One region of the Streptomyces sp. NPDC101225 genome, then DNA from elsewhere that is predicted to be linked to it. Evidence: predicted binding sites of a transcription regulator. Region 1 holds the regulator's gene; each other region holds the start of a gene.

Region 1 (2,264 bases):
GTCGCCGCGCCGCTGGAACGTCGAGTGCGGCAGCTCGTGGATCTCGACGTAGAGATCGCCGGCCGGGCCGCCGCCGGGGCCGACCTCGCCCTCGCCCGCGAGCTGGATGCGGGTGCCGTTGTCCACACCGGCCGGGATCTTGACCGTGAGGGTACGGCGGGAACGCACCCGGCCGTCGCCCGCGCACTCCGGGCAGGGGCTGGGCACCACGGTGCCGAAGCCCTGGCACTGCGGGCACGGCCGCGAGGTCATGACCTGGCCCAGGAAGGACCGGGTGACCTGCGAGACCTCACCGCGGCCACGGCACATGTCGCAGGTCTGGGCGGTGGTGCCCGGCGCCGCGCCCTCCCCGTTGCAGGTGGAGCAGACGATCGCCGTGTCGACCTGGATGTCCTTGGTCGTGCCGAAGGCCGCCTCGTCGAGCTCGATCTCCAGCCGGATCATGGCGTCCTGGCCGCGGCGGGTGCGCGAGCGCGGACCGCGCTGCGACGCCGTGCCGAAGAAGGCGTCCATGATGTCGGAGAAGTTGCCGAAGCCACCCGCGCCGAAGCCGCCCGCACCGCCGCCCTGGGCCTGCGAGAGGGGGTCGCCACCGAGGTCGTAGACCTGCTTCTTCTGCGGGTCCGACAGCACCTCGTAGGCGGCGTTGATCTCCTTGAACCGCTCCTGGGTCTTCGGGTCCGGGTTGACGTCCGGGTGCAGCTCGCGCGCGAGCCGCCGGAAGGCCTTCTTGATCTCTTCCTGCGACGCGTCGCGGCGCACGCCTAGAACGGCGTAGTAGTCCGTGGCCACTTACGACTCCGCCAGGATCTGTCCGACGTACCGTGCCACTGCGCGTACCGCTCCCATCGTTCCCGGGTAGTCCATGCGGGTCGGTCCGACCACGCCGAGCTTGGCGACTGCCTCGCCGCCCGAACCGTAGCCCACCGACACCACAGAAGTGGAGTTGAGTCCCTCGTAGGCGTTCTCATGACCGATGCGTACGGTCATGCCCGAATCTCCGGCCTCCCCCAGCAACTTGAGGAGCACGACCTGCTCCTCCAGCGCCTCGAGCACGGGGCGGATGGTGAGGGGGAAGTCATGTCCGAAGCGCGTGAGATTGGCGGTGCCGCCGATCATCAGCCGCTCCTCGTTCTCCTCGACGAGTGTCTCCAGGAGGGTGGAGAGCACCATCGAGACCGTACCCCGGTCCTCGACGTCGAAGCCCTCGGGCAGGTCCTCGACCAGTCGCGGGACGTCCGCGAAGCGGCGGCCCGCGACCTTGCTGTTGAGCCGCGCCCGCAGATCCGCGAGCGAGGCCTCCCCGAACGGCGCCGGGCAGTCGACCATGCGCTGCTCGACCCGGCCGGTGTCGGTGATCAGCACGAGCATCACGCGCGCCGGCGCGAGCGAGAGCAGCTCCACGTGCCGCACCGTCGAGCGGGTCAGCGAGGGGTACTGCACGACGGCGACCTGCCGGGTCAGCTGCGCGAGCAGCCGCACGGTCCGCGCCACCACGTCGTCCAGGTCGACCGCCCCGTCGAGGAAGTTCTGGATGGCCCGCCGCTCGGGCCCGGTCATCGGCTTGACGCCGGCGAGCTTGTCGACGAAGAGCCGGTAGCCCTTGTCGGTCGGGATGCGCCCGGCGCTGGTGTGCGGCTGGGCGATGTAGCCCTCGTCCTCCAGGGCCGCCATGTCGTTGCGCACGGTGGCCGGGGAGACGCCGAGGCTGTGCCGCTCGGTCAGGGCCTTGGAGCCCACCGGCTCCTCGGTGCCGACGTAGTCCTGGACGATGGCACGCAGTACCTGGAGTCGTCGTTCACTCAGCATCGCGCACACCTCCAGAAAGTCGTCCCCGGGCGCTTCGCCTGGCACTCTGTCCATCCGAGTGCCAGAGTTCCCCGGCCCAGTGTACGGCGGTGGGGTACGCCCCGGGCAAGGCAGTCCCTGCCGGACCGGCCCGTACCGCTAGCGTCGCGGTATGACGGTGACTTGGGAAGAGCTCGGGTGGGAGCGGGTGGCGGCCGGGGTCGGGCGCCGCCGTCTGCCGCGCTGGGACTGCACGGCGGGCCTGGTCGTCGGCGAGGGCACGGCGCTCCTGATCGACGCGGGCTCCAGCCTCGCGGAGGGCACGCGGCTGCGCACCGAGGCACAACGGCTCACCGGTCACCGTGTGACCCATCTCGCCCTGACGCATCCGCACTTCGACCATGTCTTCGGGGCGGCGGCGTTCGCGGGCACGCAGACGTACGGCGCGGTGGGCATGGACACCCTGTTCGGGGCAC
Region 2 (2,264 bases), on a different contig from region 1:
CACCTGCTCCGTGGAGCCGGCGCCGTCGACGATGGTGGTCTCGTCCTTGGTGATGACCACCTTGCGGGCGCGGCCCAGCAGGTCGAGGGAGGTGTTCTCGAGCTTGAGGCCGACCTCCTCGGAGATGACCTCGCCGCCGGTGAGGATGGCGATGTCGTTCAGCATCGCCTTGCGGCGGTCGCCGAAGCCCGGGGCCTTGACGGCGACGGACTTGAAGGTGCCGCGGATCTTGTTGACGACCAGGGTCGACAGGGCCTCGCCCTCGACGTCCTCGGCGATGATCAGCAGCGGCTTGCCCGACTGCATGACCTTCTCCAGGAGCGGGAGCAGGTCCTTGACGGAGCCGATCTTGGAGTTGGCGATCAGGATGTACGGGTCGTCGAGCGACGCCTCCATCCGCTCCATGTCGGTGGCGAAGTACGCCGAGATGTAGCCCTTGTCGAAGCGCATACCCTCGGTGAGCTCCAGCTCCAGACCGAAGGTCTGGGACTCCTCGACGGTGATGACGCCTTCCTTGCCGACCTTGTCCATGGCCTCGGCGATGAGCTCGCCGATCTGGGTGTCGGCGGCGGAGATGGAGGCCGTCGAAGCGATCTGCTCCTTGGTCTCGACATCCTTGGCCTGCTCCAGCAGGGCACCGGAGACGGCCTCGACGGCCTTCTCGATACCGCGCTTGAGGGCCATCGGGTTGGCACCGGCGGCTACGTTGCGCAGGCCCTCCTTGACCAGGGCCTGGGCGAGAACGGTCGCGGTGGTCGTACCGTCGCCGGCGACGTCGTCCGTCTTCTTGGCGACTTCCTTGACCAGCTCGGCGCCGATCTTCTCGTACGGGTCCTCGAGCTCGATCTCCTTGGCGATGGAGACACCATCGTTGGTGATCGTGGGGGCGCCCCACTTCTTCTCGAGGACGACGTTGCGGCCCTTGGGGCCGAGCGTCACCTTCACGGCGTCCGCGAGCTGGTTCATGCCGCGCTCGAGGCCGCGCCGCGCCTCCTCGTCGAACGCGATGATCTTGGCCATGTGAAGTGGTCCCTCCAGGACTGGGGGTGATTCCTTCGGACCGCGCCCGCGCCCGCGACGGACGGCACGCCTGCCGTGTGGTTCCTTGCCCCACCCGGCCTGCGGGCCTCACCGACCCGGTCCTTCGTTGTCACTCTCACCTTCAGAGTGCTAACGCCAATGATTAGCACTCGACCCATGAGAGTGCAAGCGCCTACCCAGGGTCCGGGCCGGCACCCCCCGGACATGCCGAAGGGTCCGCACCCAGGGCGCGGACCCTTCGATCAAGAACGGAAGAACGTCGCTGCAGTTGATCCGGCGCGTGCTTCAGCTGGTCGCCAGTCGGACCATGTCCGCCTGCGGCCCCTTCTGGCCCTGCGAGATCTCGAAATCGACCCGCTGACCCTCTTCCAGGGTGCGGTAGCCGTCCATCTGAATCGCGCTGTAGTGGACGAAAACATCCGCACCACCGTCGACCGCGATGAAGCCGTACCCCTTCTCCGCGTTGAACCACTTGACGGTGCCCTGAGCCATGCCTAACTCCCCTATTACTGGCCCTTGCACGGATCCGCACTTCGCGAATCCGGGTCAGACCTCACCCCCCACGGTTGGGGGCGTGCGCCGGAACGCGTCGACCGCGGCTGAATGTATCTGTCCAACTGCCGTCTGCAACAGGTCAATCGGACGAGAAATCCGGGCGCGACCGGTCGGGAATGTACCGAGAATTCACCAGAATCCAGGGCAAGTCGGGCCCCACAAAAGGAGCATAAGGTGCAAAAAACCTGCACACTTTGGCGACTTCTCGCTGCCCGAGAAGTCGGAAGCCATATGCGTCCGGCATGCAGATCCGGGCCGGTTCCCCAACTGTACCGTGCTCAACCATGCAGAATTGCCCCCTCCGCTTCTCTCACGGAGGGGGCAATTCGATGAACTCTTCGTCACCGACCTTACCGACGGTAATAATCGGGGCGCCCGACCTGTTCGTCAGCCGCCGGCGACGGCCGGAATGATCGAGACGCCGGCGCCGTCCGGAGTCGCCGTCTCCAGCCCCTGCTCGAAACGCACGTCGTCGTCGTTCACGTACACGTTGACGAAGCGGCGCAGCTTGCCCTGGTCGTCGAGGACACGGGCGGCGATGCCCGTGTGGTTCTTCTCCAGGTCGGCGATGACCTCGGCGAGGGTCGCGCCTTCGGCGGCGACCTCGGCCTGCCCGCCGGTGTAGGTGCGCAGGATGGTGGGGATACGAACGTTGACGCTCACGTGGA
Region 3 (2,264 bases), on a different contig from region 1:
TGCTCACCGGCTGCGCCCAGTCCGTCGACCCCATCGAGCGGCTGAGCGAGAAGGCCGCCCAGCGGGTGCGGCCGCACGAGGCGGCCGTCCCGGCGGAGCGGGCGGCGTACCTCCGCTGGGGCCTCACGGCTCCGCTGGCGCCCGCCCCGAAGCCGTCCCGCGCCTCACCGGCCAAGGCGGCGGGCCGCGGCCTGCCCCCGGTCGTGCACCGTGTCCGCACCCGCGACAAGGTCGTCTTCCTGACCTACGACGACGGGGCCGAGAAGGATCCGCGGTTCGTCGACATGGTCCGCGAACTGCGCCTGCCCGTCAGCGTGTTCCTCACCGACAGCGTCGTGGGACCGGGCTACGGCCACTTCGCCCGGCTCCGGTCGGCCGGCGCGGGCATCCAGAACCACACCCTCGACCACCCGTCCCTGCGCGGCCTGCCCTACGCCGGCCAGCGCGCCGAGATCTGCGGCCAGCAGGACAGGCTCCGCGCCCGTCTCGGCGCCCGCCCCCGCCTCTTCCGCCCGCCCTACGGCGCCTACGACACCACCACCCGCCGGGCGGCCGCCGACTGCGGCATCTCCGCCCTGGTCCTGTGGCGCGCGTCCATGACGGGCACCGGCGAGCTGACGTACGCGCAAGGCGGCGACCACCTGCGCGCCGGCGACATCGTGGCGGTGGACCCGGACGAGAGCGCGGGGCTGCCCCTGCGCCGGCGAACCCTGCGCCTGCTGCGCCGCGTGCAGGAGCAGGGCCTGACGGTGGGCCGCCTCGAGGACTACGTCTGACGTTTCGAGCGCCGGTCCGCCGCGTTCGAGCCCGTCCGGCGTTCCAGGACGAGGCCCATCGGGCCGGCCATCCCGGCCGACGCGCCGCGGGCATTGGCACTCCGCTTGACCGAGTGCTAATCCCGGTCATAGTCTCGGCTCTGGCACTCCCCCCGGGAGAGTGCCAAATACGCGACGGGCAGGTCCGGCACCCGCGACGACGGATCGACCTGGTCGCCACCTCAGACAGTTAACCCCGTGAGATCTCCGAAGGGGGAGGTCGGATCGTGACGACCGCCAGCTCCAAGGTTGCCATCAAGCCGCTCGAGGACCGCATCGTGGTCCAGCCGCTGGACGCCGAGCAGACCACGGCCTCTGGCCTGGTCATTCCGGACACCGCCAAGGAGAAGCCCCAGGAGGGCGTCGTCCTGGCCGTGGGCCCGGGCCGTTTCGAGAACGGCGAGCGTCTTCCGCTCGACGTCAAGACCGGCGACATCGTGCTGTACAGCAAGTACGGCGGCACCGAGGTGAAGTACAACGGCGAGGAGTACCTCGTCCTCTCGGCTCGCGACGTGCTCGCGATCGTCGAGAAGTAATTCATCTCGCACACATTGCTTTGAGCTGCGCCCCTGGCCCCCGCGACCTTTGACAAACCGGGCGCCCGGGGCGCAGTGCATTTCCCACCCCTGAAATCCGAGAGGGCTCCCGCTGTCATGGCGAAGATCCTGAAGTTCGACGAGGACGCCCGTCGCGCCCTCGAGCGCGGCGTCAACAAGCTGGCCGACACGGTCAAGGTGACGATCGGCCCCAAGGGCCGCAACGTCGTCATCGACAAGAAGTTCGGCGCCCCCACCATCACCAACGACGGCGTCACCATCGCCCGTGAGGTCGAGGTCGAGGACCCGTACGAGAACCTCGGCGCGCAGCTGGTGAAGGAGGTGGCGACCAAGACCAACGACATCGCGGGCGACGGCACCACCACCGCCACCGTGCTCGCCCAGGCGCTGGTGCGCGAGGGCCTGCGCAACGTCGCCGCGGGTGCGTCCCCGGCGCTGCTGAAGAAGGGCATCGACGCGGCCGTGGCCGCCGTGTCCGAGGACCTCCTCGCGTCGGCCCGCCCGATCGACGAGAAGTCCGACATCGCCGCCGTGGCCGCGCTGTCCGCCCAGGACCAGCAGGTCGGCGAGCTCATCGCCGAGGCGATGGACAAGGTCGGCAAGGACGGCGTCATCACCGTCGAGGAGTCCAACACCTTCGGTCTGGAGCTGGACTTCACCGAGGGCATGGCCTTCGACAAGGGCTACCTGTCGCCGTACTTCGTGACGGACCAGGAGCGCATGGAGGCCGTCCTGGAGGACCCCTACGTCCTCATCAACCAGGGCAAGATCTCCTCCATCGCCGACCTGCTGCCGCTGCTGGAGAAGGTCATCCAGGCCGGCTCCTCCAAGCCGCTGCTGATCATTGCCGAGGACGTCGAGGGCGAGGCCCTGTCGACCCTGGTGGTCAACA

What was found. The regulator HrcA, encoded in region 1, represses chaperone genes, less so after heat shock. The targets are predictions, from matches to a motif close to TTNGCACTCNGNNNNNCNGAGTGCNAA.
Region 2: a site for HrcA is predicted at 1,184-1,210, ahead of groL (chaperonin GroEL). Genes of this name have one in related genera too.
Region 3: a site for HrcA is predicted at 870-896, ahead of groES (co-chaperone GroES). Genes of this name have one in related genera too.

The regions. Positions count from the first base shown of each region.
Region 1 covers NZ_JBIWOE010000003.1:93,659-95,922, reverse strand. Annotated here, with positions in the region: gene dnaJ (molecular chaperone DnaJ) at 1-792, opposite strand, end outside; gene hrcA (heat-inducible transcriptional repressor HrcA) at 793-1,809, opposite strand; gene ACIRPX_RS05270 (MBL fold metallo-hydrolase) at 1,961-2,264, shown strand, end outside.
Region 2 covers NZ_JBIWOE010000027.1:105,226-107,489, reverse strand. Annotated here, with positions in the region: gene groL (chaperonin GroEL) at 1-1,020, opposite strand, end outside; gene ACIRPX_RS31085 (cold-shock protein) at 1,327-1,533, opposite strand; gene ACIRPX_RS31080 (MoaD/ThiS family protein) at 1,984-2,259, opposite strand.
Region 3 covers NZ_JBIWOE010000018.1:28,053-30,316, forward strand. Annotated here, with positions in the region: gene ACIRPX_RS24260 (polysaccharide deacetylase family protein) at 1-776, shown strand, start outside; gene groES (co-chaperone GroES) at 1,043-1,351, shown strand; gene groL (chaperonin GroEL) at 1,469-2,264, shown strand, end outside.